Regions from separate parts of the Peribacillus sp. NPDC056705 genome, predicted to be linked through region 2. Evidence: riboswitches for the same ligand, from Rfam matches in the RefSeq annotation. Region 2 holds a riboswitch; each other region holds the start of a gene.

Region 1 (10,960 bases), on a different contig from region 2:
CTTAATCCGAGCATTCAAATGTTACGAACGGTTCCTTTACTTGCGATTACCCCTTTATTCATTATGTGGTTCGGGTTTGGTGAACTATCCAAAGTGCTGCTTATTGCTTTAGGTGCTTTTTTTCCTCTATATTTACAAACTTTTTTGGGCCTTCGGAATGTGGATAAAAAACTATACGATGTTGCTAGAATCTTAGAGTTTAGCCGTCTGGAACAAATAACGAAGCTCATGATTCCGGCAGCTTTGCCAAACATATTGCTTGGTATCCGTTTAGCCTTAAGTGCGGCTTGGATGTGCCTGGTCGTAGCTGAATTGTTGGGTGCGGATAGAGGGGTGGGCTTCATGATTCAGGATGCCCGTTCATTCATGCAGACGGACGTCGTATTCGTAGGCATCATCATTTTTGCCCTCGCTGGCAAAATCTCCGATTCGTTTGTCCGCTTTTTAGAAAATCATTTACTGAAATGGCAAGATAGTTTTAAAGCCTAATTGAAAAGGATGACCGCCCGGTTTTGGGAGGTCATCCTTTTTCTTGTTTGGTAATGTTTGTTTAATCTATTTCTCTATGTAAGGGTAAATAAATGGTGAAAGATGTTCCTTTGTTCAATTCGCTCTGCACCACGATTTTCCCCTTGTATTTTTGAACGATGGAATAACAAACGGTCAGTCCGATACCTGTTCCCCTGTCTTTAAGCGAATAAAAAGGGGTACCGAGTATTTCAAGCTGTTTTTTGGAGAGGCCCATTCCTGTATCCGTTATTCGAATTTTTGCCATAGTGCCTTCCTGCTCTGTTTCCACTTTGATGAATCCGGGATCGTTCATTGACTCAATTCCGTTTTTTATGATATTGACCAGTATCTGTTTAAGCTCGATGGGATTCATGTTAATGTGCAGGTCGTCACGGAAATCCAAGAGAAAGCCTATGTTTTGATTATTGGCGAAACTCGTTAATAGATCGGAAATCTTTTGGATCTCGAAATTTAAAGGAATGACCTCTACATTATCCGTTTGCGGTTTTGCCAAAGACAAATAATCATTGATTATCACTTGTGTATATTCGAGTTCTGTGAGCATGGTCTGTACATAAAATTTTTCCGTTTCATTCAGTTCCTTCTCTTGATCTAATAACTGGGCAAACCCTTTCACGACTGTAATCGGATTACGTATCTCATGTGCAATGGTGGCAGCGAGCTGTCCGATTGAGTTCAGTTGCTTGGCCTGCTGTATTTCCTTGTGAAATGCATTCGTGGATTCCACCCTATTATTGGTTCCTATGAATACGAATACCAATATGATTTGTATGGCGATGAAATTAAGCGTGTTGCCGAAACTATCCAAAGCGACATATTCATAAGTATTTTGAAGATCTGTTTTTGAAATGATCAAGATGGAAGCGGGACCTAATATGAAATTTAAAGTGGCGACAATATAAAACCCGATTTTATCAAAGAGAAAAATGGGAATCAAGGGTGCTAAAGCAAATAAAGCCAACATGATTGCGGTATCTGGGAAGATCAAGAATTTCCCATATAAATAAACAGTAATTAAGAAAATGAATAGGGTTTTATAAAAATTGACTTCAGTTTTTAAGTAAAATAACAGAGAAATTATCATCCCCGATATTAAAATGACCTGCAATATCATCGCGTAGGGATTATCTTTCCAACTTATAGGTGATACAGAAATCCCAACTAATAGTAAAAGGGATATCATTGCCATGAATGCTTTCAGTATAAATCGGTGTTTGTTTTGATAATATTGATAATTTTTTAACATAATTCCCCTTAATATTAATATTCTGTTTGTTTGTTTAATAGTAATATGATACTAGTTTTTTGTAAATCAGAAAAAGATAGGTGTTGCCATCGATAGTTTTTCTATATAGTACCGGAAGGGGAGGTCAAGGAGTTAGGAACATATCTATCCATGCGCACTTAGTATGTCAACATTGGCACATCTGATCTAATATATGGGTTTTATTGGGTTTGTTTTTGGTTTAGTATGGATGTGTAAGACTTAAAGAACAAGCCCTATTGGGGATGAACGATAAAGAAATCGTTAAAGACCGCGAAGAATGGAGTTAAGTAATGAGATTTTGGAAATATTTGGTTGCTTGTATTTGGGTGACTGTTTTTTTCTACTATTTCAATATGTACATGCCAAGAAACTTTTTATATTTTCTTATTGGATTACCAGTATCCATGTTTAGCACATTTTTCATTTATGATTTTTTTAGAAAAAGAGGCTTTTAGCGGATTTATGAATGCACGGGGGTAATTGTTTGATAGGTTATTTTACTCATTTTTACTAAAATATGATTTCTTTACATTATATTAGCTGTAGATTCACATTCCCCTTCTAAAATGATGGTAATAATAGGAGGGGGAGAGGGAAAATGAAAACGAATATAAAGAAATTCGGCTTTTGTATGATGAGTGCGGCCTTTATATTGCAAGCTACTTCCATGGGGGCATCAGCTGCAAATGGAAGTCATTCCAATTCATCTATTTATGAGAAGAAAATCGTGAATATTGCACATCGGGGAGCTTCTGGCCATGCACCTGAACATACCATTCCCGCTTATCAATTGGGAGAACAAATGAAAGGTGACTACATAGAAATCGATCTTCAGATGACCAAGGATGGAAGATTGATAGCCATGCATGATGAAAAGGTGGATCGTACAACGAATGGTACAGGTCTGGTGAAGGATTTAACGCTGGCAGAAATCAAGAAACTGGATGCCGGTTCATGGTTCAATGAACAATATCCGCAATTGGCAAAAGAGGTATATGAGGGGGTAAAGGTTCCCACTCTTGAAGAAGTCTTTAAGAAGTTCGGAAAGCAGGCCAATTACTATATCGAAACAAAGTCACCTGAAGTATATCCAGGAATGGAAGAAGAACTTCTGCAGGTTCTCGAAGAATATAAAATGGTGGATTCAAAAGGCCGTACCAAGAATGTATTAATACAATCGTTCAGTAAAGAAAGCCTTATGAAGGTTCATGATATGAATCCAAAGTTACCGCTTGTACAACTCTATTCTTATAAGAACCCAGCAACCATTTCCGATGAAGAATTGAAATCCGTTAAGGAATATGCAATTGGCGTTGGCCCGAACTTCAATAAGGTTGACGGACAATATGTGAAGATGGTTCGCAGTCATGACCTTCAATTCCATCCATATACAGTAAATGATAGAGCGGATATGAAAAAGGCTCTTGAATGGGGTGCAACGGGGCTGTTCACTAATTATCCTGATGTATTCAGCGAGGTACTAAGAGAGTACAAACATGATAGTCACAATGAAAATGGGAATTTATAAGGTTACTAAATAATTGCTTTATATGTGAGTCCCGGTTTTTCCGGGGCTTTTTTTGTATTGAAGGGCAAATTGGGTGGTCTTAGGCTTAGCGGTAGTTTTTGACGGGTATATCAAATGTATTAAAAATATTTTAGGAGGTTGATTATGAAAGCTGTCACTTTTCAAGGAGCAAAAGAGATACAGGTAAAACAAGTTGAAGATCCGAAACTGCAGCAAAAGGATGATATCATCGTACGAGTGACTTCAACGGCTATTTGCGGATCCGATCTCCATATATATCAGGGTGCTTTGCCCACGCATAAGGATTATGTCATTGGCCATGAACCGATGGGCATCGTTGAAGAAGTGGGTCCGGAAGTAACGAAGGTGAAAAAAGGGGACAGGGTTGTCCTGCCTTTTAACATATCTTGTGGGCACTGTTATTATTGTGAACATGATATGGAGAGCCAATGTGATAATTCCAACCCAAATGAAGCGGTGGATACAGGCGGATACTTTGGTTTTACGGAACGATATGGGAACTATCCAGGCGGGCAGGCAGAATATTTAAGGGTCCCATATGGAAACTTCATGCCGTTTGTCATACCAAAGTCATGTGAACTTGAAGATGAAGCACTATTGTTCATGTCCGATGTGCTGCCAACCGCATATTGGAGTGTAGAGAATGCTGGCGTCAAGAAAGATGATACGGTAGCGGTACTTGGCTGTGGGCCGATTGGCTTGATGGCTCAGAAGTTCGCTTGGATGAAAGGCGCAAAAAGGGTCATTGCAATCGACAATCTTCCTTATAGGCTCAATAAGGCAAAACAGATGAATAAGGTTGAGGCGTATAACTTCGACGAGTATAACGATATGGGCAGCTACATTAAGGAAATCACTTCAGGCGGGGCCGATGTGGTCATCGATTGTGTGGGGATGGATGGCAAGAAATCAACGATCGAGGCGATTGAGCAAAAGCTGAAACTTCAGGGCGGAACGTTAAGCGCGATCGAGATTGCACTTAACGCCGTACGTAAATTCGGTACGATCCAACTGACTGGCGTATACGGATCCAAATATAATATGTTCCCATTAGGCAATTTATTTGAAAGGAACATTAACCTGAAAATGGGGCAAGCACCAGTCATTCACTACATGCCAAAACTTTTTGATGAAATCACGGATGGAAAGTTCGACCCTACGGAAATCATATCTCATAAAGTCCCTCTCGAAAAAGCGAGTGAAGCTTATCAAATTTTTAACGATCACGAAGATGAATGCATTAAAGTGGTGTTAAAGCCTTAATCTTAAGCTTATAAAAATTCCAATGCATGGAGATGCATTGGAATTTTTGGATATGTTCGCAAATAGGTAATGGTGTATTATGGATAAACGTATAAAATGGGTGTGAAATATGAATGGTAATTATGCCTTTGAACGGAAGAAATCAGGATTACACTGATTTTTTCGGAAATGTTACGATTGACCCTTCAGATGATGAAGGAGCATATGACTCAAAAAGAAGAGTTGATTTAATAATTAGATGCATTGCCAAGTGAACTTGAATAAGGGTTTTGGGTAATGAGATGGAGTATTTTTATTATATAATGATAGTGACAAAAGGAGGATGTATGGATGGTATATAATTCGGCAGCAGAACTTTGTGAAGGGTTTGGGTATCCGCCCGTTCACGTTAAATTGACGATAGAGATCGTCGATAAGAGATTGGGACCTGTAACGGCGGAAGCAGAGATTGCCATTAAGCCTGTTAAGTCAAAGGAATATCTAGAAGTATTGGTGGAAGAATTGGAATCGGAGCATATCTTTGCTGATGAAAATGGCAGTATCTATGGCAGCTTCGGCATCGATCAAAGTATCCAGATATATGATGAAGTCCTGGCTACAATTCCGTTCGAAGAGTTAATAGGAAAGGAAAATTGGAAAGAGATAATAGAGGAATCAATCACTGTGGATAAGCTAAAGGAACAACTGGGGAAATCCCTCAATGATTATCAATTCAGTGATTTGAGCGGGAAATATAAATTCAGGAAAAGATGTACGATAACGGAACTTCAATTCATAGAATAAACCAAAACTGGAGAAGGCGAAATGCTTTCTCTTTTTTTGATGCCATCATAATCAAATGCTGATAGTGAGACAATCCGTAAGAGTTTTTAGACATACACAATGTCAAGAAGAGATCAGTAAGGTTTTTTATGGTGCACCATACATATTTTTATGGTTTTACATAGGGTAATATATTGATAAGGACTTTTACAAGAAAACGAAATGTATATTTTAAAAGTTAAAAAGGAGAATATATGAAAATTGGTTTGGTACGGCATTTTAAGGTGGCACATGAATTTCCCACTGGGAGACCTGTTACGGCGGATGATATGAGGCAATGGTTTGAGGACTATGATGCAGCGGATATCATTTACGGAACGACTTTGTTTGGTGTGGAGGAATGGCAGGAATGTTATTGCAGTGATATGTCGAGAGCTGTCAAGACAGCGGAACATATCTATCCAGGTACGGTTCATCGGATGGAGGAGCTGCGGGAAATACCTTCCCCTCCACTTAAAGGAAAGGTTAAGCTGCCGTTCATCCTTTGGGCAATCTGGATCCGCTGCTGCTCGGTAATCAACAAGCAGACAAGGGCGGAAATTAAGATCGCTGAGCGAAGGATCAATAAAGTATTGGATGAGGTCTTAGCAAAGGGGGACAGGGATGTTCTGATCGTGAGTCATGCCGCCCTCATGGTATATATGAGGAAAGAGCTGATACGACGGGGGTTTAATGGTCCAAAGTTCAAGATTGCCAGTAATGGAAAGCTTTATGTATTTAAAAGATGATAAAGGGACTATATTAGGTTTCCTACCAGAAGGGGTAAGTCATTTTTGCTTATTTTAAGAAAGAGGAAGGCATTTTCCGAATAGTTATTCTTTTTTTATTGGTTGTGGTTTATTATTGTAATAGTGTAATTTCTACGAATTCAATAATAGGGGAAGAGGGGTGGACATTTTGCTGAAGGCAGTTTTTTTTGATTTAGATGATACATTACTTTGGGATCAGAAAAGTGTAAAAGAGGCTTTTGTGGCCACATGCGAAGTGGCTAAGGAGAAATATGGCCTGAATGTCGTCGAGTTTGAAGAGGCTGTGCGAAAGGAAGCACGTGAGCTTTATTCTTCTTACGATACATATGCATTCACTCAAATGATCGGAATCAACCCATTTGAGGGATTATGGGGAAACTTTCAGGATGATCATGATGAATTCCGGAAGATGGCCGGGATTGCACCGGCTTATCGGAAAGAAGCGTGGACGAGAGGTTTGAAGGCATTAGGGATCGATGATCAGGAATTCGGGCTTGAACTGGCAGAACGTTTCCCGGCCGAGAGACGCAAAAAGCCATTTATCTATGAAGAGACCTTCCGTGTTCTCGATGAATTAAAAGGGAAGTACAAATTGCTATTGCTTACGAATGGATCTCCTGAACTGCAAAATACCAAACTTGAAATTACCCCTGAACTGGTTCCTTATTTCGACCAAATCGTGATTTCAGGCGCTTTTGGACGAGGTAAACCAGATGCCTCCATTTTTGAGCATGCTTTGGAAATCATGGAGCTTGATAAGGATGAAGTATTGATGGTCGGAGACAATTTAATGACCGATATCCTTGGAGCATCACGGGTAGGCATAAAGTCAGTTTGGATAAATCGCCATGATAAGGAACGGAATGAAGTGATTCCGACCTATGAAATCAAGCATTTAGAGGAGCTTTACCCAATTCTTGAGAGCTTGGGGAATTAATTAATGGCACTCTCCAAATAACAGATTTTGGAGAGTTGTAATGAAAATATTAGGTCTTTCAAATTATTTACAGAATGAAAAGGGTGATATATAGTTACCCTGTAATCAATTAAATTATTCAGACTAGGGGTGTCCAATAAAAGTTGGGCTGAGAGAGAAGCGCATAAGCTTCTTAACCCTCAGGACCTGATCTGGTTCATACCAGCGTGGGGAAGTTAGAATCTACTAAACAATGACATTTCAATTGGTCATTTCTGTAGTCATACTAACGTTAGCCGGGTCTTAAATATGAGATCTGGCTTTTTCGTGCGAAATGGATTGGATTTTGTCCTTTTTAAATGAACTTAAAAAGGAGAAATGAAATCATGATGAGTAATTCTGTAAATGACATGAACGTTTCAATTATGTCCAGTTTTGCCGGGAGTAAAAAAGTGTATGCTGAAGGATCTAGACCCGATATTAAAGTACCTATGCGTGAAATTAAGCTAAGTCCGACTACAGGGTCATTCGGCGAAGAAGAGAATCCGCCTTTACGAGTTTATGACACAAGCGGTTTTTATACGGATTCAGATTATCCCATTGATATTCGAAAAGGTCTGGCCCCGATTAGACGAAGCTGGGTTCTGGAACGGGAAGATGTTGAAGAGTATGATGGCCGTGAAATAAAGCCCGAAGATAACGGGTATAAAAAAGTTGAGTCACAATCCAATGCCGAAGTTTTTCCGGGTTTGAAAAGAAAACCATTGCGTGCAGTGAAAGGGCAAAACGTGACCCAGCTCCATTATGCCCGTAAAGGTATCATTACTCCAGAAATGGAGTTCATTTCGATCAGGGAAAATGTGGCCCCTGAGTTTGTAAGAGAAGAGGTAGCTAGCGGGCGGGCTATCATTCCGGCAAATATTAACCATCCTGAAAGTGAGCCCATGATCATCGGACGTAATTTTCATGTGAAAATAAATGCGAATATTGGGAATTCGGCTGTAAGTTCATCGATCGAAGCTGAAGTGGAGAAAATGACTTGGGCTACACGATGGGGTGCAGACAATATAATGGATCTTTCCACCGGGAAGAATATTCACACGACCCGGGAATGGATTATCAGAAATTCACCTGTGCCAGTTGGGACGGTTCCGATATATCAAGCATTGGAAAAAGTGAATGGAGTCGCGGAGGATTTAAATTGGGAAGTTTTCCGGGATACATTAATCGAGCAGGCTGAGCAAGGTGTCGATTACTTCACCATACACGCTGGTGTCCTTTTGCGATACATCCCCATGACAGCCAAGCGAGTTACGGGAATCGTTTCCCGAGGGGGCTCCATCATGGCACAATGGTGCTTGGCCCACCACCAAGAAAGTTTCCTCTATACTCACTTTGAAGAGATTTGTGAAATCATGAAGGCGTATGATGTCTCTTTCTCATTAGGTGACGGCCTTCGTCCTGGATCCATTGCAGATGCAAACGATGAGGCACAATTTGCTGAATTGGAAACACTTGGGGAACTGACGAAGATTGCTTGGAAGCACGATGTTCAAGTCATGGTGGAGGGACCTGGTCACGTACCGATGCATTTGATTAAAGAAAATATGGATAAGCAGCTGGAAGTCTGTCAAGAAGCACCATTCTATACCCTGGGACCATTGACAACGGATATAGCTCCTGGATACGATCATATCACTTCTGCGATTGGAGCTGCCATGATTGGATGGTTTGGAACTGCCATGCTTTGTTATGTGACACCGAAAGAGCATTTGGGACTTCCGAATAAAGAGGATGTTCGGGTAGGGGTCATAACTTATAAAATTGCGGCCCACGCAGCTGACCTTGCTAAAGGCCATCCGCATGCAAGAAAACGGGATGATGCCCTTTCGAAGGCTAGATTCGAATTTCGTTGGAGAGATCAATTCAATCTTTCCCTCGATCCTGAAAGGGCGGTCGAATATCATGATGAAACTCTACCGGCTGAAGGTGCCAAAACAGCCCATTTCTGTTCAATGTGCGGCCCGAAATTCTGCAGTATGAGAATCTCCCAGGACATCCGTGATCTGGCGAAGGAAAAGGGTCTGGGTTTTGAGTCGGTAATCGATGAAGGGCTTAAAGAAAAAGCGAATGAATTCAGGAAAACGGACGGGGAAATCTATCAATGATTCCGACGAGAGGGAGAATTCGATGAATCGGGTAATCCAGATAAAAGTTGAAATGAAACAGTTGGAAACTCAATTGGAACAGCTGAAAAGAGAGCTGAACATTTTTCGGGAGAATTGTATTCATGAATTTGTAAAGCATGACTATAGTCAGCAATGTACAAAGTGCTACTTAATCGAAAGTCTGCAATGGTAGTGATGCCTTAATTGTCCTTTCATTATCTAATCCCCTTAATCATGCTGGGGCATTCAATCACAAAGTCAACATGATTAAGGGGATATTTTTATGCTCATTCATTAAAGCAAAGTTGGAAAATATAAATGCTGTTTGATACTTAACAGGTTATTCCTTGTAGCATTTCTTGATAACATTCATCACAGAGCATTTCATTTCTATCCATGTCAGTAACTTGAAACGTTACGGCATGGATTTTTTTCTTCCGTTTCATCAGTACAATAGAAGCATTTATATGTCATTAGAAATCCTCCCATTGAAATAAATGTGTTAATAGTTTAAAACGTCACGTTTTTTTTATACAGAAAACATGTCTGCAGCTTAATTGGTCTTCTTGGAAGAGTTTAGATTGAATAATCCAGTTGGGGTTCAACATACTAAACTTGTTCGCATCATTGATAAAACGAGGAGGGAAATACAATGCAAAACCAATATCAACAAGGTCAAGTACACCAGAACATGCAAACGGGTGCCATTCCCCCACAAATGAATCACGGTGGTCACGAAGTATTCGATGTACATGAAGTGTTGTCGGGAACGATTGGTACTTTAAACACGTATACTCTTTTGCGTCAGCATATCAAGGATCAGGAATTACTTGACATCATGGATCGTCAATATCAGTTCATCCAAGATGAATATAATATCTCATTGGAGTGCTTCCAAACGGGCCAGGATCCTTCTAAACGGACTCAGAGCTACAAAATGAATCAAGATAACGATTTTATATATGGATTGACACCAACGCAGCCAAAGAAACCTTTGCAATCCGTCTCGGAAATTACGGATGAATGCATTTCAGGCTTGATGCTTGGAGCTGTCAAGTCTGCAGCATCCATGAAAGCAATGGCAGCGCTTGAAATAACGAATCCGGTGGTTCGCCGCGTATTTGCAGATTCCGTTCCGAACTGCATTGAAATGGCATATGAGATTTCGATATATCAAAACAAACATCATTACTACCAAGTTCCACAGCTTGCGCAGCAGGATATGCAACAAATGTTGAATTCGTATGCACCGGCACAAGGAAATAACAACAATATGAGTCATTAAAAGCATTTGTTAAGAACATAAAGAAGGGATAGGACCAACTCTCCTATCCCTTCTTTATTATTGTTTCATCTGATTTATTTCCTGGATGCATTCCTGGACGAGGGTTACAGCCTGACTCATGGTGGCTCCTCCGCCAAATGCTGCGGTCACGCCAATGGCTTCAAGAATTTCTTGTTCGGAACAGCCTTGATCAAGACATCCTTTTGTATGATAGATAATACAGTATTCATCTTGAGAATATAAGCTTATTCCTAGTGCGATAAGCTGTTTTTCTTTCTGGGATAATTGACCTTCTTTAAAGCACTCTTCCGTAAATGAATTGAATTTCTCTGCGAGATCAGGCATTTTATGCGTAAAGACACCGATTCCAGCTTTATAATCACGAAGAGCATTTTCAGTAGAATTATTAG
Region 2 (10,960 bases):
TGACGTTCGGATTATACGGTCTGGCAAAAAAAATGATCAAGGCCGAATCGGCGATCGGGCTGACACTTGAAACGATGATGGTAACGCCTCTTGCCCTGGGTTACCTGATATACTTGATGAACCAATCCGAAATGCAATTCTTTACAGAGGGAAGCACAAGCTTGCTGTTGGTGGGCGGCGGGATTGTCACGGCATTGCCTCTTTTATATTTTGCGAAAGGGGCTGAGAAGATCCCGTTATCGATGCTTGGGATTTTTCAGTATATCGCTCCGACCTTATCTTTATTGATCGGGGTATTCGTCTATCATGAAAGTTTTACCAAAGCACATCTTTTAGCCTTTTTGTTCATATGGTCAGCCTTGGCTGTTTATACATTATCCATAACGAAATGGGGTCAGGCAAGTGCCCGCAGGTTCAAAGGCAAGGGGAATATTGGTGCGTGAATAACAAAAAATGCTGGGAGATTTCTCTCCCAGCATTTTTTTATGCCGGTATAGGGGAAAATGCCCGGGTCATGAAAGGTAAAAACTAGAACCTATTTCTGATACAATACAATTGGAAAGGCTGACAGGACTGTGATCGGACTTTGCACGTGGGATATTTTGTTGGAATTGACTATAGAAGGAACTATCCAGGAAAATGATATGATTTGTCAGGAATGCTGATATGGTGGCGAACGGCTTTCTATTGCTATTTAATTCATCGATGATTCCCTGTGAACTGGTAATCCCGATCCCGTGGCCATAAAAGAGGTCTTTTCCTAATAATATGGCATTTTCACCTTGCCATTCAGGAGTTGCCTCGTCGTGATCAGGGTTTTTGAAGTAAACGCAATCACCTGGTGAATAATCCCTTCCTTTATGAATAATGAGTTCCATATTTTGTGGAGGGTCCCAGTCATATAAAACTAGGTTTGAAAAAAGGTCGTCGAAATTCCTAGGGCCGATCAAATCCAAAATGCCCTTTAAAAAAGTGATGACTATTGCAGTCCCGCATTCAAAAGCATAAAGCCTTCCATTTATGAAAATGTCAACGAGTGCAGCATGAGGGAGAACCCCTGGCTGAAGGGTAAAGGTGCCATCCTTTGAAAGGTGCCAATATTGTTTATTGGATTCCGATTCCTCAAGTGTGGAAAATTCTGCATCACTTTTATCCAACGCAATAGCTGCCGCAATGACCCGGTTCCTCAGTTGTATCTCGAAATTAAACATTCTAAAGTTCCGATATTCAAAAACGTTGGAATCCTCCGCCAGCAATTGGACAATTTCAAGTGATTTAGCAGATGCTACTCCTGGTTGGATTTGACTGACATCTAACCGTTTGTGATTAATCTTTATCATGATCATATCCACCTTTTACTTATGAAATGAACGGTTTATAAAACCGGTAAACAAAAATGTTTACATATAATTCTCATTATATGAATGCAAGCTCTAAATTGACTATTTGGAACGTGACAGCCGAGAATGATTGGAATGAAAAGAGGCGGGATTTTTTTGCTTTCATTCCAAAAGATGTTTTGCTAGAATTCCTAGAGTGCAGGAATACCCTTCCGATTAGCGGGAAGAAGCAAATTACTATTCCTTTTTCCCCATGAATTGATATAATGAAAGAGAAAAGTTCATATGTGCGAGAAATGTAGGGGGGCCAGTACTGCTGGCTGAGATTGCATCCTTTAGATGCTGACTCTTTGAACCTGATCTGGATGATGCCAGCGGAGGGAACATATTATTACTGACTTTCTGTTTTGTATGTTAACGTCCGAATCCATCTTCGGGCGTTTTTTGCTTTTCCATCCAGTATTTGAATAAACCCTGGAGCCCCATTATGGTTCCGGCATATGGATCTTATATGATGTGTAGGAGGATAATGACTTGAATAAATTCTTGCCACTGTTAACTTCGTTGTTCCTTTTGGCTGGATGCGGTGCAGGCGGAACTAATGAAAAAGAAGAAGCATCTAAAAATGAAGGAAATGAAAAATTAAAAAAAGTATCGGTCGTGCTCGATTGGACACCGAATACAAATCATACTGGATTGTATGTAGCCAAGGAAAAAGGTTATTTTAAAGAACAAGGTCTTGATGTGGAAATCATCATGCCAGGTGAAGCCGGAGCTGATAAGCTTGTCGCTTCAGGGAAATCTGAATTTGGCGTGAGTTACCAGGAGGGCATAACGCAGGCCCGCGTGCAGGGCGTGCCAATTGTTTCGGTAGCTGCCGTCATCCAGCATAATACCTCGGGATTCGCTTCACCTGAGGCAAAGAACATTAAAACTCCCAAGGATTTTGAAGGGAAAACGTATGGTGGATGGGGGTCTCCGGTTGAGAAGGCCATCATTGATTCACTCATGAAAAAAGAAAATGCCGATGTAAATAAAGTGGATATAGTCAATACAGGAGACACGGATTTTTTCACTTCTGTTAAAAGGGATATAGATTTTGCCTGGATTTATTATGGATGGACAGGCGTTGAGGCTGAATTGCGTAATGAAAAGCTTAATATGGTTTACTTAACCGAATACTCTGATAAGCTTGATTACTATACGCCTGTATTGACTACGAATGAAAAGATGATAAAAGAAGATCCGGAGACTGTTAAAGCATTCGTACATGCAGCTTCGAAAGGGTACCAGTTTGCCATCAAGAATCCAGACGATGCAGCGGACATATTAATCAAATCTGCACCGGATCTTGATGCAAAACTAGTGAAGAAAAGCCAGGAGTGGCTTGCAGACAAGTATCAGGATGATGCTCCGCGATGGGGTGAGCAAAAGCTTGCAATTTGGAAGAATTACAGTGATTGGATGACTGAAAATAAGCTTCTTGAAGGTGATTTCGATCCTGAAAAGGCATTTACCAATGAATTTTTACCAAAATAGGAGGAAATACAATGGCCAACTCATTAATTAGCATACAGATCATTCCTAAAGGGGAAAATGTCATCCCCATGGTCGATGAAGCAATCAAGATCATTGAAGAATCAGGTGTCAAGTATGAGGTTCACCCGCTTGAAACGACAATGGAGGGTGAGCTTTCCGAACTTTTTGCCGTGATAGAAAAAATGAATGTAAGAATGATTGAAATAGGTTCGCCGAATGTCATTTCCCAAGTGAAAATATTATATCAGCCAAGCGGGATTACGATGGATACGTTAACGGAGAAATATCGGGCATGAACGGAAGGGGAATTTGGAAGAAGGGGGCTCCCTTCTTTCTTTTATTATTGTTGCTGATAGTATGGGAGTCAGTGACAGTTTTATTGAAAGTCGAAGAATGGCTGTTACCGGCTCCATCGGCCATTTTCATTGAAGGAATTGAGTCGTCCCGCACTCTTTACGGACACCTTATATCCACAACCGAGCTTGCGTTGTCGGGTTTTTTTATTGGAAGCTGCATCGGCTTATTGATTGCGGCAATCTTACACCTATTTCCAGGTGTGAAGGATGCGGTTTATCCTCTGCTCATACTATCACAAAATATACCCATCATCGTTTTGGCGCCGCTCTTGGTGATCTGGTTTGGCTTTGGCATGCTGCCTAAGTTAATAGTGATATCGCTTGTATGTTTTTTTCCGGTTGCGGTTGCATCATTGGACGGTTTTCGCCAGACACCATACGAACTTAAGCATTACTTCAAGATGATGGGAGCGGGAAAAAACCAGTTATTTTGGAAGCTGGAACTTCCTCACTCAATCCCGTTCATTTTCTCCGGCCTGAAAATTTCGGCGACCTATAGTGTAATGGGGGCGGTTATTTCGGAATGGCTCGGGGCAAAATCGGGGATTGGTGTTTATATGACTCTCGCTTCCTCAGCGTTCAGGACAGATCGAGTGTTTGTTGCCATTTTCATCATCATGGGCATGAGCCTGATCTTTTTTGGAATCATCACTTTCCTGGAGAAATACGTAGTTTCTTGGAAGAGAAAGGAGGGGAAAAGGGATGAATCTGGAAATTAAAGACGTCTCCTATTCTTTCGATGGTAAACAGAATATATTGGAGAATATGAACTTCCATGTGGATGATGGGGAATTTGTCACGATCCTTGGGCCATCAGGCAGCGGTAAAAGTACATTGTTCCACTTGATTGGCGGCATTTTGAAGCCAGATCAGGGAATCATTTCACTGGGTGGCAAAAAGATAAATGGCTTAAAGGGCCATATCAGCTATATGCCTCAGCAGCCTTCCCTTTTACCTTGGAGGACGGTAGTGGAAAATGTTTTGCTTGGAAGTGAACTCGCTGGGGTCAGAGATAAAGAAAAGGCAAAATCCCTTTTGATGAAAGCCGGATTGGAAGAGTACGAGAAAGCATATCCGCATGAATTATCTGGAGGCATGAAGCAAAGGGCCGCATTCATCCGGAGTATCTTAAGTCCACAGGACTTGATGTGCCTCGACGAACCCTTTTCTGCCTTGGATGAACTGACAAGATTGCAAATGCAAAAATGGCTATTGTCGGTTTGGGAAGAAAATCGGAGGTCGGTGCTATTTGTTACACATAGCATAGATGAAGCGGTTTTCCTTTCAGATAGAATCTATGTGTTATCAGCAAAACCGGCTGCTGTCATCAAAGAAGTGGAAATTCCATTTCCAAGGCCAAGAAGTGAAGAACAGCTTCTTAGTGATGAGTTTTTTCATTTGAAGAGAGACTTATATGCAGCACTGAAGCCAACTATTTCTACTTAAGGGAGGCGATTGAACTTGAGGATCATCGACAGTCATATCCATTTGGACCGGTATGACGTTGTTAAGCGGAAGCAGATTCTGACTGACATGGAAAAGGTTCATATGGAATCCTTGCTGACTGTTTCCATGAATTTGGTTTCTTCGATTAACAATTATCAGCTCTCACTGAAGGATTCACGAATAAAGCCTGCCTTTGGTTTTCATCCAGAGCAGCCGCTCCCAGGTGATGAAGAAGTGAACGAACTTTTGAACTGGATGCGGGAACATCATCAAGATATGGTTGCCATAGGTGAGGTTGGGCTGCCCTATTATTTAAGGCAGGAAAATCCCGATATTGATAAGTCAGCGTATATAGCGATACTGGAGAGGTTCCTGACCTTAGCTAAAGAGGTTGAAAAGCCGGTTATCCTTCATGCCGTACATGACGATGCACCCATCGTTTGCGACCTTTTGGATAAGCATCAAATCACAAAGGCACACTTTCATTGGTTTAAAGGCGATATCCGGACAGTCGAAAGAATGGCCGAAAAGGGCTATCGCATTTCGATTACACCTGATGTTTGTTATGAGAGGGAAATACAGGAATTGGTTTCGGAATACCCACTTAAGCTGATGATGATTGAAACGGATGGACCATGGCCGTTTGAAGGGGTTTTTAATGGGAAATGGACCCATCCCGGCATGATGCATGACAGTGTGCGCCAGATTGCTTCGATTAAAGGATTGCCGATTGAGGATGTCTATGAAATCCTTTATCAAAATACGAAAGATTTTTATCATATTTAAAGGTACCGGTTACCATACCCGGTACCTTTTTTAGTTCATAGAAAGGTCCTTTTAACCTTTTCCCAAAAGGAATTGTCTTTTAATTTAACAGTCTTGATGACTTTACCGCTTAACCGGACCTTTACTTTTTCGACATGATTGATGCTTAGTGCTTCATTGTCCATTCCGATGATCGGATAGCTTGGTCCGTTTTCTTCAAGGTGGACGGTCAACGTCTTATCACCGCTTAAAATAAATGAGGAACCTAGGGTCCGATATGTATTATTATTGACGGAAGCAAGCTCGCTCACTTGAAAGCAAGGGAGGAGGGGATCGACAACGGATCCATTGACCGATTTATTATAGGCGGTGCTTCCAGTCGGAGTCGCAATGATGATTCCGTCCCCGCGAAAAGTTTCAAAATGGAGTAGATCGATGAAGATATCCATGATGAACGTTTTGGTGATGGAAGACCGGATACTGAGTTCATTAAGGGCATAAAAGGAGGGTTGATCGTCCAACTGGATAGCGATGGTTGGGTATTTACGGACCTCGATTTGCTCTTTTGTCATGGCATCGATCATTTTATCACTGTCTTCCAAATGGAAATCGCAATACATATTCAAGTTACCTGTGGTGGAAATGCCCGCATATAAACAGTCATCCCTGAAACCGGTTTTCCGGGCTGCCTGCAGGAATGTGCCGTCATCACCGATGCTTACGATGATGTTTGCTTTCGTGAAATCCTGGATGACTTCATACGAATGTTGCTTTGCCAAGTCTGACAAGTATTTTACCTTGCTAATCATCTCTGCATTCGGTGCATGGAAAAAATAAATATTCCTTCGAGTGTTCATCATGTTCCCCCCTAGTATGTATGGTGATGAAAGGGCTTTCTTTATCCTGTTTACGATAAATGCAATTTGTACAAAATGGACCAATGCATTTCCAATTTGAGGATTCTTTGCTACAATTTTATATGTCTTAGTTTATCATGGAATGAAACATTTTCGTCATTAGTTCGTATGGTAAGAAGGATACATATATTTAAGGGGGAAAACAGATGAATGGAAAGCGTTGGGCGGCACTTGGAATCGCAGCCGTTTTATTTTTTGTCTCAATTGCTGTTGGGGCGGCTACGACTCTATTTACAGCGGATACGGAAAATATCATTGATGAATTATTTGCTTCCGAAAGTGCATTTTACGAGGAAGTCATAGAAGGTGATGATTACTCAAATGTAATTGCCGTATTTGATGTAGAGGGCACGATTCAAGATACAGGAGAAGCCTCATTACTTAGTTCAGCAACATATAATCATCGTGCCTTCATGGATAAGCTGAAGATGGCAGAGGAAAATGATGATATCAAAGGAATCATCCTTCGGGTAAATTCTCCAGGCGGCGGTGTCGTCGAAAGTGCAGAGATCTATGACAAGATCCTAGATATCAAGAAAGTGAAAAAACCTGTTTATGTTTCCATGGGATCAATGGCGGCTTCAGGCGGATATTATATTTCTGCACCAGCCGATAAGATTTATGCTAGCCCGGAAACGATGACGGGTTCACTAGGAGTCATCATGCATGGGTATAACTACGAGAAGCTGGCCAAGAAGTATGGTGTCGAGTTCGAAACCATCAAAAGCGGACCACACAAAGATATTATGAGTCCAACCCGGGAAATGACTGGGGAAGAACGAGAAATACTGCAGAATATGATTAATAATTCTTATGATCAATTTGTAAAAGTCATTGCAGACGGACGCGGAATGACAGAGAAGGAAGTAAGGAAAATTGCCGATGGACGCATTTATGATGGGCGTCAGGCTAAAGAAAACCATCTAATCGATGATTTCGGTCATTTGGATGATGTAATTGCCGCAATGAAAACGGATATCGGTAAAAAGGATGCTCAAGTTATCCGTTATACAGATGAGGCAGGTTTCGGTTCATTATTCAGTATGGGTGCGCAAAAAATGTTGGGAAATGATGTGGAAACGGCAGTCTTGACAAAAATCCTTTCCTCTTCAAATTCTCCACGCTTAATGTATTTGTATGCGGAATAGGGGGGCTGAAGGATGACGGAACGAAATGAAAACAATGAACAAATCGCTTCATCCAATCTTATGGCAGATCAAGAGGTTCCCGTTCAGCAGGAATTTACACCAGCCAGTAAGACCGTGGATGATGATGGAGTCAAGAAAGTGCATTTTGCTGGTTTTTGGATGAGGTTTTGGGCCTATTTAGCAGATTTATTGGTTATCGGAAGTTTGAACCGGATTTTGATTCATCCGATCTTCAAGTTTTATGAAGGGACAGATGATCTCTGGTTTTCCGCAGAGGGCTTCTTAACGGGGGTCGTATTCTTCTTATATTTTGTTTTAATGACCAAATTCTTGAACCAGACCCTTGGCAAGATGATTTTTGGACTGAAAGTCGTTGCATTGAAAGAAGAGAAAAAAACCATTTCATGGGGGACGGTATTGTTCAGGGAGCTGATTGGACGCTATATTTCAAAAGTCACTTGGATTGGCTATCTCTTGGCAGGCCTTTTACCGAAGAAGCAGGCTTTGCATGATGTCTTTGCAGACACGGGCGTTGTGTTGATCAGAAGATGATTCTTCCATTCATAAATCTGCAAGAGCGGAATTTTCGCTTTTGCAGGTTTATTTTTTTTGCATATGCCGATAATGATAGGCTGAAGGGGTGTGGGTGCATGAAGTGGCTATTGTTGATTATAGGTATCCTCATTTTGGTGCTGCTGATTGTTGTTTTCACTAAAGTAAGAGTGTACATCGACTACATACGTATCCAAACGAATGACCAAATACATATTAAATTATCAGCCTGGTATGGGCTTTTTCACTATACATTCAAGGTTCCGGTCATCAAAATGGAAGATGACTCTGCAGCTATAGTAGTAAAGGAAGAGCAAGAAATGAACGGAAAAACCAAAAAGGAAGAAAAGAAAAAAATCACAGCCGAAGATTTGCGTGACGGATTCGCAGACAGTCTGGAAATGCTTCAGCATATAATCGGATTTCATGGGATCGTCCGTCAATTCACAGGGAAAGTCCAAGTCAAAGAATTCACCTGGCATAGTATGGTCGGTACTAAAAACGCTGCACACACCGGTGTTTTAACTGGAGCATGCTGGGCACTTAAAGGTTCGATCATCGGGTTGCTGACAACCTATTTCAACTTCCGGATCATGCCCTCCTATTCCATTACACCCGACTTTCAGAGATGGCAGGCAAACACGAAGATTTCCTGCATATTACAATTTAGAATCGGGCAGGCTATGGTGACTGGAATAAAACTGCTTCGTTATTGGAAAGGCGGAAAGCCGCATTTCAAATCCAGGAAATTAGCGAAGCTAGCAGGTGATTCCAATAAACAATCGTTCTAGAGTGGAGGAATTTAAATGTCAGATCATCCGATCCAAGGTTTAATGAAAGAAGCTATGGAAAATCTGAAAGAAATGGTTGATGTGAATACGATCATCGGGGATCCGGTGGAGACTCCGGATGGAAGTGTCATTTTAACCGTATCCAAAGTGGGATTTGGTTTTGCAGCCGGTGGCAGCGAATTTATGATGGATGGGAACCATCAAGGACAGCAAGGTGATTCCAAGCAGCCTTTTGGCGGCGGTAGCGGCGGTGGGGTTTCCATAACACCGATTGCCTTTTTGATTGTCGGTTCCCATGGGGTGAAAATGATTCATCTGGATGAAGGGACGCATCTTCTCGAAAAAATGATGGATTTAGCTCCCCAAGTCGTCGATAAAATTCAGTCCATGCTATCCAAGAAAGACAGTAATCAAAAGCAAGGCAGTAATCAAGGCGGCAGTCAACCAGCTGTAAAGAGGTACCAAGAACCTAAACAGGATATAGATTTCTAACTGTGACTCGGCACCCGCCGAGTTTTCTTTTTGCTGCAGTCTGCCAATACACCATAAAAGGCTTGGATGTCGGACATGTGCAAGCACGACTCACATTTCCCAATTCAATTTATTGCAAAATTCCGGTAAAACAAATATGATTATGCTTGTACATATAGCAGAAAAAGGAGGAATTATTAATGGCTTCAGTTACATTTAAAAACAACCCGATCACTTTAGTGGGACAAGAACTAAAAGTTGGGGACAAAGCACCTGATTTTACAGTATTGGCAAATGACTTATCACCGGTTACATTAAGCGACTCCAAAGGTTCTGTCCGCATTATCAGTGTGGTTCCATCCGTGGATACAGGTGTATGTGATGCACAGACACGTAAATTCAATGAAGAAGCGGCGAAATTGGATAATGTGAAAGTACTGACGATCAGTAACGATCTTCCTTTCGCCCAAAAACGCTGGTGTGCGGCAAGCGGCTTGGACAATGTTCAAGTTCTTTCCGATCACCGTGACCTTTCGTTCGGTGAAGCATATGGTGTCGTCATGCAGGAACTTCGTCTATTGGCCCGCTCTGTATTCGTAGTGAACAGCTCTGATGAAATCACGTATGTAGAATATGTGAGTGAAGGTACGAACCATCCAAATTACGAAGGTGCAATCGAAGCGGCTAAAGCGGCAAAATAAGATGCAATCCTAAGAAACCGGGCGCTAAGTGCCCGGTTTTTTGATTTGGCTTTATTTAACGGATGTTATTTTATATGCTTAGTTTAGTTATGGCTCCAAACTCGGACCATTCAGTGGTAAAACAATTTTGCCAGACCACTCTTGACCATTAGGTGTTCCCACTTTTATGTCAATTTCATTAGGCCACGACGGCATTTGTCTTTGATGAGTTCCTGGAAACCCCGCTTGTTGCCCTGCTCGGTATCCATCCCGATACCCTTGTCGATACCCTTGTCGATATCCTTGTCTGAACGCTTCTTGAAACCCTTGTTGCCCTTGTTGTTGCCTGTTAATTTCATCTTCTGACTGTGTATCATGTTGCTGATTTATCGGATTAACCTGCCCATGATAGTATTGATATTGATTATCCATAATAATCACCACCTCATGTATGTTATTCTGTTTGGGCATTCAGTGAGCTTTTCCAAAATAAAAAATACAGGGCAACAACCCTGTATTTCATTTACTTTTTAATTACTCGTGGTTGAAATTTTGAAAAAGGAGTGCGCGCAGTACGTTAAACAAACGAAGGATGATTAGCAGGACGTACGGCTTGTATCTCTTACTTCTTACCTTTAAAATAGGGACAGAAGCAAACAGGAGGAATTAATAAGTGAAGTCTACCCCAGTTGAACAATTATTTAATGAATTTGATGAAACAGCCCAAATACTGCAAAGCGAACTATCATGTACGTATCTGGATGCCCTGGGTGAAACGGGCGAGAATTTCTTCCAAGGGAAAGTCCTTCAGGAGGAAATCAGTGAAGTATCGAAGAAAAGGTTAGTGAAGCATTATGCAGATTTTTCACCGGAGAAATATGAGAAGGAAGCAATCCGTAAAGCATATCAGCTTGCTATTTTAAAAGGCATGCAGCAGAGCGTTCAGCCGAATCAT
Region 3 (10,960 bases), on a different contig from region 2:
ACATTTAACATCTGATGATGTTCTTTTCATGGCGTCAACGTTTGCCCATCAAACAGGTTTTGGTTATGGAGTTAGGCTCCCTACACATATTGGAGGTACGGGAGTCTATCAAGACATTTGGAATCCGAAAGAGTTTATTGAATGGGTAGAGAGGGAGAAAATAACGTTTACGGCCGGAGCTACTCCTTTTCTGCAGGATACGGTTCAAATGGAGGGGATAGAAAGGTATGACCTTAATTCGCTACGAGTCTTCGTAGCTTTAGGTGCCCCGATTCCCAGGCATTTAGTAAAGGAAGCCATGGAAAAAGTCCCGTTCAAGATATTGTCAGGGTGGGGTCAAACGGAAGATGGCTTGGTAACCTTGACGAGACTTGAAGATCCAGAAGAAAAACTGACGAATACCGACGGAATTCCGTTTCCGGGAATGGAACTAAAGGTCGTAGATTTTGAAGGGGAGGTCTGTGCCCCGAATATAGAAGGCTCTTTATTAGTAAGGGGTCCGGCTCTTTTTGTCGGCTATTTTAAACGGATCGAGGATACTTTAGCTGTATATAGTGACGGATGGTTCATTACCGGTGATCGGGCATTCATTGATGAAGAAGGATATATTCGAATTTCTGGAAGAAACAAAGACATAATCATACGTGGCGGTGAAAATATTCCAGTCGCTTATGTAGAAAATGTATTGTATGAACACCCGGATATTTCTAGCGCTCAGGTTATTGCAGTTCCAGATGCCCGTCTTCAGGAAAAAGCATGTGCATGTATCAGCATGAAAACGGGGAAGAGCCCGATCACGATGGATTCCATGCAGGAATTTCTCTCGCAAAAGGGTTTGGCCAAACAATATTGGCCTGAACTTCTTGAAATAATGGATGACTTTCCTCGTACGGCAAGCGGGAAAATCCAGAAATTCCGGCTCCGGGAAATGATAAATGAAAAGTTAGTCGACAAGATATAAGCAGTTTAAATAAATCCATATTGACTAAATGGTGAAAGTGGAGGGAAATACGATGAATAAAAGAATCGCATTTATTACCGGTGCCGGAAGCGGAATTGGCAGAGAGATTGCAAAAAAATTGGCTTCTCGCAATTTTAACATCATCGTGGCTGATATAAATCATAAAAATGCTGAGGAAACGGTTTCTTTAATCGAAAATTCGGGTTTTGAAGCCAGGGCGGTCCATTGTGATGTAACGAAATTAGAAAGTGTTAAAAAAGCCGTTGAAGAAACAGTGAATCATTATCATAAAATAGATATATTGGTTAATAATGCAGGCTGGGATAAGGTGGAACCTTTTTTAAAAAGCGATCCTAGCACTTGGAAAAGGATTATCGATATTAATTTACTTGGGCAGATCCATACTTGCAAGGAAATTTTACCTCTCATGATTGAAAATGGTTATGGAAAGGTAGTAAATATTGCATCTGATGCAGCTAGAGTAGGATCAAGTGGAGAGGCAGTTTATTCGGCTGCTAAGGGAGGGGTGATTGCCTTCACAAAAACGATAGCAAGAGAAATGGCACGTCACAAACTCAACATCAATTGTATTGCGCCAGGTCCTGCAGATACGCCCCTATTTCAAGAAATAGGCTCATACAATGAAGGTATAGCAGGTGCCTTGGAAAAAGCGATTCCATTTCGCCGGCTAGCTCAACCAGAGGACATTGCCAGTGCTGTTGCCTATTTCGTTTCGGAAGATGCAGGGTATATTACGGGGCAAACACTTTCCGTAAATGGTGGATTAACTATGGTCTAATCAATATAGTTGGGTGGTTATGCAAGATTGAAAGGCTAGTAAACTTAAAGCATTAGGTTGAAAACTTTTTCTAATACGTTTGACAATTGGATTTATCGTGTTAATATAAAGGCAAATGAAAATTAAATATACAATTTGTACCACTAGGGGTGCTTTATAGGTAAAAGTTGATTTTACCGCAGAAGCTGAGATTAGAGTATGACTTTAAGACCCTTAGAACCTGATCTGGTTTATACCAGCGTAGGGAAGTGGGGTCTGGAACGATACGTTTCTGTATTTTTTCAAGTACAACCACTTTCTTTACGTTTAAGAAAGTGGTTTTTTGTTTGCAAAAAAAGGGGTGATAAAAGTTTTTTTCTGTAAGATTCATTGAAAAATACTATTTGGAGGTAATGGACATGAAGTTTTCAGAGGAAATCCGTCGGGAAGTTGACCATATTTGGGAAGCTAGTTTTAATCACCCGTTTGTTGCAGGAATAGGAGATGGCACATTGCCATTGGAATGTTTTCGTTTTTATGTCATGCAAGATGCCTATTATTTATCTCATTTTGCCAGGGTTCAAGCTTTAGGGGCAGTCAAAGCTACAGATTTACATACAACAAGCAGGCTTGCCGGCCATGCACAAGGAACATATGAAGCGGAGTTGAAGCTTCATGAGAATTTTTCTGAGAGATTAGGCATCACAAAAGAAGAAAGGCAAAATTTCAAACCCGCCCCGACTGCTTATGCTTATACTTCCCATATGTATCGTGCAGCTTATTCGGGACATTTAGGTGATGTTATTGCAGCCATCTTGCCGTGTTACTGGCTGTATTATGAAATAGGTGAAAAGCTGCAAGGTAGCATACCCGAAGAGCCGATTTATCAAGAATGGATAGCGGCGTACGGAGGAGAGTGGTTCCGCACTTTGGTGGAAGAACAAATTGCGAGGCTTGATGAGATTGCTGAAAAAGTAACGGACGAAGATAAGGAGAGGATGAAAGAGCATTTTATCCTTAGCAGCCAATATGAATACTCATTTTGGGAAATGGCTTATCGTTTAGAGACATGGCCTGTGCACCAGGAAACACTGGAAGTATAAAGGAGAATGAAATAATGAAAAAAGGATTGAAATTAACGGATATATTAGTCACGATCGTGATTTCGGTAGCATTTGGAATCGTTTATATCCTTTGGGGTTCGATTTACTATTCTGTTAAACCATTAGGATTACATCTGGATCAACTTATTTATGGAATGTGGTTTATAGCTGGTCCCGTCGCCTTTTTAATTTTACGGAAACCGGGTGTGGCACTTTTGGCGGAGATTGCTGCAGCTTCCGGGGAATTCTTTCTAGGTTCTCCTTGGGGGCTGACCGTACTGTTATATGGGGTGGTCCAAGGTTTGTTCGCGGAACTGGTGTTCATGGGGTTCAAATATAAAAAATTCAATATGTCGGTGGCCGTTTTAGCTGCGGTAGCTTCCTGCTTTGCATCCGTACTAATGGATTTTGCATACGGGGAAATTGGTGCGCTTTCTACTTGGAATCTATCTTTATTCATGATAGCGAGGTTTGTGGGTTCCATTTTCTTTGCAGGTGTGACTGCCTATTATCTAGTTAAAGTCTTGGAAGCGACTGGAGTAACTAATCTTGTTCGTCCGGTTTCAAATAAAGATTATGCAGAACTGGATCAAAATTAGGTTGAGGGCCATGGAACCAATCATTTCAGTTGAGAAGTTAAGAATGAAATATCCCGGTGATGAATCTTTGGTTTTCAAGGACCTATCCTTATCGTTAGATATAGGAGAAAAGGTACTATTGTTGGGACCATCAGGATGTGGTAAGTCCACTCTTTTGCAAGTGTTAAGCGGATTGATTCCGAATTCCATCGAAGTCCCGATGAAAGTTGAAGAAATGAAATGCCCTTCTTCATGGGGGTATGTTTTTCAAGACCCTGATAGTCAGTTTTGCATGCCATTTGCCGATGAGGAAATCGCCTTCGTCCTTGAGAATCTTTCCGTCCCTAAAGGTGAAATGAAAGGGAAAATCCAATATCATCTCCGTAAAGTAGGATTGAACCTAGGCCATACAAGTATAGAAACATTATCAGGCGGGATGAAACAGCGTCTGGCAATCGCTTCAGTATTGGCCCTTGAACCAGAAGTGATATTTTTGGATGAACCAACCGCCATGCTTGATCCGGAAGGAACAAAAGAAATCTGGGACTTGTTGAAGGAAGTTGGTCGAGACAAAACGGTTATAATCGTCGAGCATAAAATTGACCATGTTTTAGAATTCATCGATCGAATCGTGCTTTTTAATGATGACGGTCAAATCATGGCTGATGGTCCAAGAGACACCATTCTTTCACAATATAAAAATGAAATGAAAGAATATGGAATATGGTTTCCAGGTGTTTGGGATGAATATGTAAATCAGCATGCACCCATTCGTGAACACCAATTTACAGATGATTCACTCCTTATGCATGTGCAAGGATTTAGCGGTTTTCGGAATAAAGAGGAAAAAATCAAGATTGAAGAGCTGAAGGTTCATTCAGGGGAATGGATTGTAATCAGGGGAGAAAATGGCGCGGGAAAGAGCACACTTTTGCAAGCACTGATGCAGTTCATAAAAACGGATGGTAAGTATGAATTAATGGGGACCCCCATTAAAAGGGTGAAAAATCCAACAAATCATATGACGTTTGTCTTTCAGAATCCTGAGTTTCAGTTCGTTGCAAATACTGTATATGAAGAGATTGCCTATTCATTGCGGATTGACAAACGGCCTCAACAAGAAATAGATGAGAGGGTCCGCACATTGCTTAAAGTGTTCGGCCTTATGGCACATCGGGATAAACATCCGTTTCAATTATCAATGGGTCAAAAGCGTCGCCTAAGCGTAGCTGCTTCAATCGTAATAGATAAAAAAATCATTCTCCTGGATGAGCCGACCTTTGGCCAAGATTCGAAAAATACCTTTGCATTACTGGAATGGTTTGAGGAATATCGAAGGCGCGGAATAACAGTGATCATGGTAACTCATGACGATCATATTTCAAAAAACTTTGCTACCAGGATCTGGATGGTTAAGGACGGAAACGTAATAAGTGATGAAAACATTGCGCAGGCCGGATTTTTGGAGACTGAAGTTTTATCACTTTAAAAGGAGTGTCATGTAGATGAATGTTTCAAATACAGAAACATGGCTCCATAGAATTAATCCAAGCGTTAAACTTGGTGTACTGATTGTGTTATGCATCGTGGCGTTATTCATTCATGACCTGAATTATATGATGAATATCACCATTGGCGTATTACTTTTATTTTTGTTTTTTACCGGGCATTCGATAAAACGAATCTTACTTTTATCGATTCCCTTTTGTTTCATTTTTATATCCACCTCTTCCGCAATGATATTATTCGGACAAGGTAAGACGCTTTGGTTCGAGTGGGGCCTAATATCGATAACGGAAGAAAGTTTCATGAGGGGAATACTTGTGGGCTTTCGAGCTTTGTTCTTTGCGGCCCTTGGATTAACTTTTTCCTTAACGACAAGGCCAGTGAACTTGTTTTATTCGTTAATGCAGCAAGTGAAGCTTAAACCGAAATATGCCTATAGTTTCATGGCGGCATTAAGGCTGATTCCCATCATGATGGAGGAGTTCCAAACGATACGAAACGCGATGAAGGTACGCGGTTTCGAAAGGGGAAAAGGGATAAGATCTGTATATTTTAAGATGAAAGCCTATTCCATCCCGTTGTTATCCGGAAGCATCAGACGTGCTCACCGAATCGCGGTTGCGATGGAGGCAAAGCGATTTACAGACACTCGGAATCGAACATACTATTATGAATTTGGGTTTTCAAAAAAGGATCATGGTTTCATTTTGTATTTTATCATCCTGCTGTTGGCCGGCTTTTATCTATCGATTCAATACCCGTTAGTATCTATTTGATTTTATGAGATGGTAATTTTACTAGTTAGGGGTTCTTAGTATGAATGCACATGAATTGCATATTATTTCTACTGGGAAACAGCCAATTGAAAAGTTTGTCGAGATCGCTTCAAACATTCAAGAACATGTTGATTTCTTTTATCTAAGGGAAAAGCAAATGAGTGCATCGGAACTCTATCGAGCAGTGACCCTATTACATGATAATAAGATTCCGCTTTCTAAGATCGTCATTAATGACCGGATGGATGTAGCCTGGGTACACAAAGTATTTGGTGTGCAATTGGCTTTTCATAGTTTAGATGCGGGAGTCGTAAAAGGAGCTTTTCCAGGGATGAATATTGGCTGTTCGATCCATTCCATGGATGAAGCGAAAGCCGCATTCAGCAAAGGAGCCAATTACGCGATTTATGGACATGTTTTTGAAACGGATTCAAAAATCGGACTTCCTCCTAAGGGAGTTAAGGAGCTTAATGCAATCACAAGAAATGTCAATCTTCCGATAATTGCGATAGGCGGAATAACACCTTTCAATTGCCAAGTCGTACTGGATGCGGGGGCACGCGGAATTGCCGTCATGTCAGGTGTGCTTGAAGCTGAAAATCCGATTAAAGCCGTTAAAGAATATTCGAGGTCTTTGGGAAAGGAGACATAAGATGAATTCCATATATGATGCAATCATTGTTGGGGGAGGAGTAATAGGTGGATCCATTGCTTTTCAATTAGCCAAACGAGGCAAAAAGGTCCTTTTATTGGAAAAAGATAGACTCGCCAGTAAAGCATCCAGTGCTGCAGCCGGGATGTTAGGGGCACAATCCGAGTTGGATGCTGATAACCCGCTTTTTACATTGGCAAGCCGAAGCAGAGGGATGTTTCCTGCACTGGCGGAAGAATTAAAAGACATAAGTGGAATAGACATCGAATTAGTGAACAAGGGCATGTTTAAGGTGGCGCTAACGAATGATCAGGTAGCCGATTTGAAGAACATGATCAGAGTCCAGCAAGATGCGGGACTTGAGGCTGAATGGCTATCGACTGCCGAAATGAGGAAAACGGAACCGCTTCTATCGGATGAGATTAAGGGGGCCATGTTCATTCCGAAGGATGGACAAGTTTCTGCCACTAGGCTATCGCTCGCTTTTACTGAATCTGCAGCTGCCCTTGGTGTAGACATAAAGGAATTCGTTCATGTCTCCGGTTTAGTTACGGAAAACGGATGTGTGACGGGAGTGGTCACGAACATAGGTGGATTTTCAAGTGAAAATGTCATCGTGGCAGGTGGGGCTTGGAGTGCTTTTCTCCTTGAAAAATCAGGGATGGGACTTGACAGTTATCCAGTAAAGGGTGAGTGCTTTTCCGTCCGGACCGATCGTCCATTGCTTGAAAAGACAATCTTCTCACATGGCTGTTATCTTGTACCAAAAATTGGCGGAAGGATCATTGTCGGGGCAACGGTTAAAGCGAACACTTTCGATCAAAAGGTAAGTCTTGACGGGATTTCTACGTTAATAGAAAAGGCAACGCAATTGCTTCCGGCGATTAAAGGAACCGAATTGGAAAAGACATGGGCAGGGATACGCCCCCAAACTGGGGACGGCTTGCCGTACTTTGGTGAACATCCAGGATGCAAAGGACTTTTCATTGCAACGGGGCACTACAGGAATGGCATTCTGCTTTCTCCAATTACAGGTGTACTTATTGCTGATCTTTTAGAAAGGAAGACAAATGCCGAATGGTCCGCTTTTCGATTGGATCGTTCGGTACAGACTCTTTTTTCATAATGGAGGTGGATGAATTGGAATTGATTATTAACGGGGAAAAAATAAGGATTCCTGCTGATGAATCAACAGTTTCAGGGCTTTTGCAACACTTTGATTTACATCAAAAAGTGGTGATCGTTGAATTGAATGATGAAATATTGGCAAAAGAAAGTCTAAGTGAAACACTTTTGTCAAATGGAGACAAGGTAGAGATTGTACATTTTGTAGGAGGCGGATGATATGTTAAAGATAGGTTCTTATGAATTTTCTTCAAGATTGTTACTAGGTACAGGAAAGTATCCAAACTTCGATGTTCAAAAGCAATCAGTGGAGGTTTCGGAGACGGAAATATTAACATTTGCGGTCCGGAGAATGAATATTTTTGAAGCCAGTCAGCCCAATTTTTTAGAAAAGCTTGATTTAAAAAAATACACACTCCTTCCCAATACAGCAGGAGCTAAAACTGCCAAAGAGGCAGTGCGCATAGCCCATCTTGCAAAGGCATCTGGCTTATGTGACATGATTAAGGTAGAAGTCATTGGCTGTCAAAAAACACTGTTGCCTGATCCGATTGAAACCTTAAAAGCTGCTGAAGAATTAGTGAAGCTGGGATTCACCGTATTACCCTATACTTCTGATGACGTGTTGCTCGCTAAGCGCCTGGAAGAAGTGGGGTGCCATGCAATCATGCCTGGCGCTTCACCAATTGGCTCTGGTCAAGGCATTATAAACCCACTGAACTTACGATTCATCATGGAACAATCTGAGGTACCTGTAATTGTCGATGCAGGGATTGGAACGCCCTCCGATGCGGCAATCGCCATGGAATTAGGGGCGGATGGCGTATTGCTTAACACTGCTGTTTCCGGAGCAAAAGACCCTGTCAAAATGGCGAAAGCAATGAAACTTGCCATTGAGGCAGGTCGATTAGGGTATGAAGCAGGAAGAATCGCAAAAAATGATTACGCGATAGCAAGCAGCCCAGTTGAAGGATTGAGCATTGGATGAATGAACGTTATTCACGTCAAGAACTTTTTGGCCCCATAGGGGAAGAAGGGCAATTGAAAATTCGCAAAAAACACGTTTTGGTGATTGGAGCGGGTGCTCTCGGTACGGGAAGTGCAGAAGGTCTTGTACGCGCAGGAATTGGGAAACTCACCATTGTGGACAGAGATTATGTAGAGTGGAGCAACCTTCAAAGACAACAGCTTTATTGTGAAGATGATGCTAAAAAAAGGATACCGAAAGCAGTGGCAGCAAAGAATCGTTTGAATGCGCTAAATTCGGACGTTATCGTAAAATCGCAAGTGGCGGATGTCTCGGTTGAGGAATTGGCGAAGCTTGTTGAAGGCGTGGATCTAATATTGGATGCCACAGATAATTTCGATACCAGGATGCTTATAAACGATACTGCGCAAAAATATAATATACCTTGGATTTACGGGGCCTGTGTAGGGAGTTATGGGATAAGTTACACGATGATCCCAAAGGCGACACCATGTTTGAATTGTTTGCTGGAAACGGTTCCAATTGGAGGACTGACATGTGATACGGCGGGAATCATCAGCCCTGCTGTTCAAACGGTCGTTGCCCATCAACTGGCGGAAGCATTGAAAATCCTTGTGGAAGATTTTGAATCACTAAGAAACAAAATCGTTTCATTTGATCTTTGGAAAAATGAATATTCATCCATAAATGTAGCGCAATTAAAAAAAGATTCTTGTTTGTCATGCGGGGTAAATCGAACGTACCCCCATCTCTCCTATTCAAATCGAACGAAAACAGCCGTTTTATGCGGAAGGGATTCTGTCCAGATTCGGCCGGCGATGAATCTTGAAAGAGACTTAGCGGAAATCGAAAAAAATCTTCTCGCACAAGGTGGTAAGATCGTCAGGAATCCTTATTTACTTTCATTTACGATTGGAACCCATCGGTTGGTCGTTTTTAAAGATGGGCGGGCGTTGATTCATGGAACGAAAGATATTTCCGAAGCAAAAACGTTATATCATCGTTATATTGGCTGAACTGTAATCATGGAATGCCAAAGACTTAAAACGCTAAAATCAGTAGCCCTTATAATAGGAAGAAATCGAAAATTCCTTTTGTGATTTATGTGCTTCAAAAACATAAAACGAAAGCGGTGTCTGCCTTTTCCGGGCGGCACCGCTTTTTTTTGGAACGATTATTTAAGCAGACTACATATCATGACTGCTATTATGCTTCTGACGGGAGTGCTGTCTGTTTTTCACCTTATGAGAACCGCTTAACGGTGCAGGTTGACCTGGGTTATTTCCTTTAGGTGCATTTTTTCGAATATCTTTACCATCGTTTTTGTTCATGTGCGATCCCTCCTATCTCTTAAGATAATCAGTCCGTGAAATTTTATTCACATACATATATTTGCAAACCTCGTACATGCTATGGATGGACACTAATTAAGGAGCTGAACCAAATGCAGGATAAACAAGATAAGCGAAGGACTTTCCAGGAAGCCCAGCAAAGTTATCAACAAGTATTTGATGTATACTCATCCATTGAGAAGAGCGCACCTAATTACGGAACGGAATTGAAACATGTGAAGCAGGAAGTGAACGAGGCCTATCAGCAAATACAATCTGCACTAGTCACCGCTTCCGAACACCAGAAAGAACAATTGAAAAAATTCGAACAGGATATTCAGGCAATCGTCAATGAGGTCAATTCAGAGGACTATTGAGTGGCAGGTTCCATCATCGTGAGTATTTCGCGTTTCACTTATGCGTTTCCTGATTTTAGAATAGAATAGGCTTTTTGAAAAATGCAGTACATCTGCTATTTCAAAAAGCCTATCCGATTTAAAGCCTAGAGGGAAATCATTGGTTTTTCTTTCTTTTTTTATTATTTTGCCTTTGCATTTCCGATAATGGAGGTTCATTTCCTAGTTCATCATTGTAACCTGCTCCATTACCTTGCGCTTTTGCAGCATTCATTCCTGGAATAACATGATTTGACTTTTGTTTTGTCATTTCGACACCTCCACCCATAGAATGCGATAATGTTGAATGATTATGTATGAAGAGCTAATATGTTTTGCTGGAATAATTTATCAGGCTGCAAATTGGGTTATTTTCATTAAAATGCATATGGGCAAGGCTTCCTAAATGCACTTTAATATGTGGGGAATTTTTTTCTATAAGAGAAACTTATCAAAAACAATAACTTTCTTGTTATTTACTTATACTCATTTCTATATTAGTATTAAGTTGAAGGAAGAGTTAGGGTGGGAGAAGAGAGAGAAAATTCGACAAACTAACTTTTTTACTTATATTTATAGTAAACATGGTTTCAGTGAACCAGGTTTTACTTTTATGTGCAGAATAAGTTCTGACAGTTTAATAGGGGGTAATATTCATGACGAAAAATGACGTATACCAAGCGCGTAAGTCCTTTGAGATTGATGGGCAACGCTACAACTACTACAGCTTAGACGCTATTGAAAAAGCAGGGGACGGCAAAGTATCA

The links. Region 2 has a riboswitch for thiamine pyrophosphate ahead of ACFRAK_RS03775 (ABC transporter substrate-binding protein). Riboswitches for the same ligand answer to the same signal wherever they lie in the genome.
Region 1: it holds a riboswitch for thiamine pyrophosphate, as region 2 does, so the genes downstream of both, thiC (phosphomethylpyrimidine synthase ThiC) here and ACFRAK_RS03775 (ABC transporter substrate-binding protein) in region 2, are expected to answer to the same signal.
Region 3: it holds a riboswitch for thiamine pyrophosphate, as region 2 does, so the genes downstream of both, tenA (thiaminase II) here and ACFRAK_RS03775 (ABC transporter substrate-binding protein) in region 2, are expected to answer to the same signal.

The regions. Positions count from the first base shown of each region.
Region 1 covers NZ_JBHTYI010000004.1:11,279-22,238, forward strand. Annotated here, with positions in the region: gene ACFRAK_RS06800 (ABC transporter permease) at 1-489, shown strand, start outside; gene ACFRAK_RS06805 (ATP-binding protein) at 551-1,777, opposite strand; gene ACFRAK_RS06810 (glycerophosphodiester phosphodiesterase) at 2,397-3,326, shown strand; gene ACFRAK_RS06815 (zinc-dependent alcohol dehydrogenase) at 3,471-4,610, shown strand; gene ACFRAK_RS06820 (hypothetical protein) at 4,941-5,393, shown strand; gene ACFRAK_RS06825 (histidine phosphatase family protein) at 5,627-6,160, shown strand; gene ACFRAK_RS06830 (HAD family hydrolase) at 6,330-7,118, shown strand; TPP riboswitch at 7,234-7,348, shown strand; gene thiC (phosphomethylpyrimidine synthase ThiC) at 7,484-9,265, shown strand; gene ACFRAK_RS06840 (hypothetical protein) at 9,288-9,458, shown strand; gene ACFRAK_RS06845 (spore coat protein) at 9,918-10,550, shown strand; gene ACFRAK_RS06850 (carboxymuconolactone decarboxylase family protein) at 10,608-10,960, opposite strand, start outside.
Region 2 covers NZ_JBHTYI010000002.1:278,121-289,080, forward strand. Annotated here, with positions in the region: gene rarD (EamA family transporter RarD) at 1-443, shown strand, start outside; gene ACFRAK_RS03770 (protein-glutamine gamma-glutamyltransferase) at 513-1,340, opposite strand; TPP riboswitch at 1,631-1,740, shown strand; gene ACFRAK_RS03775 (ABC transporter substrate-binding protein) at 1,875-2,879, shown strand; gene ACFRAK_RS03780 (thiamine-binding protein) at 2,891-3,175, shown strand; gene ACFRAK_RS03785 (ABC transporter permease) at 3,172-3,954, shown strand; gene ACFRAK_RS03790 (ABC transporter ATP-binding protein) at 3,938-4,681, shown strand; gene ACFRAK_RS03795 (TatD family hydrolase) at 4,697-5,467, shown strand; gene ACFRAK_RS03800 (NAD kinase) at 5,503-6,303, opposite strand; gene sppA (signal peptide peptidase SppA) at 6,510-7,511, shown strand; gene ACFRAK_RS03810 (RDD family protein) at 7,524-8,063, shown strand; gene ACFRAK_RS03815 (DUF2953 domain-containing protein) at 8,162-8,854, shown strand; gene ytfJ (GerW family sporulation protein) at 8,870-9,346, shown strand; gene tpx (thiol peroxidase) at 9,526-10,026, shown strand; gene ACFRAK_RS03830 (hypothetical protein) at 10,114-10,437, opposite strand; gene ACFRAK_RS03835 (class I SAM-dependent methyltransferase) at 10,679-10,960, shown strand, end outside.
Region 3 covers NZ_JBHTYI010000021.1:31,402-42,361, forward strand. Annotated here, with positions in the region: gene ACFRAK_RS20090 (AMP-binding protein) at 1-961, shown strand, start outside; gene ACFRAK_RS20095 (SDR family NAD(P)-dependent oxidoreductase) at 1,014-1,760, shown strand; TPP riboswitch at 1,896-2,024, shown strand; gene tenA (thiaminase II) at 2,159-2,842, shown strand; gene ACFRAK_RS20105 (ECF transporter S component) at 2,857-3,441, shown strand; gene ACFRAK_RS20110 (ABC transporter ATP-binding protein) at 3,452-4,909, shown strand; gene ACFRAK_RS20115 (energy-coupling factor transporter transmembrane component T family protein) at 4,926-5,702, shown strand; gene ACFRAK_RS20120 (thiamine phosphate synthase) at 5,743-6,354, shown strand; gene thiO (glycine oxidase ThiO) at 6,356-7,480, shown strand; gene thiS (sulfur carrier protein ThiS) at 7,495-7,698, shown strand; gene ACFRAK_RS20135 (thiazole synthase) at 7,700-8,467, shown strand; gene ACFRAK_RS20140 (thiazole biosynthesis adenylyltransferase ThiF) at 8,464-9,483, shown strand; gene ACFRAK_RS20145 (small acid-soluble spore protein P) at 9,655-9,798, opposite strand; gene ACFRAK_RS20150 (hypothetical protein) at 9,912-10,175, shown strand; gene sspO (small acid-soluble spore protein O) at 10,312-10,464, opposite strand; gene acnA (aconitate hydratase AcnA) at 10,850-10,960, shown strand, end outside.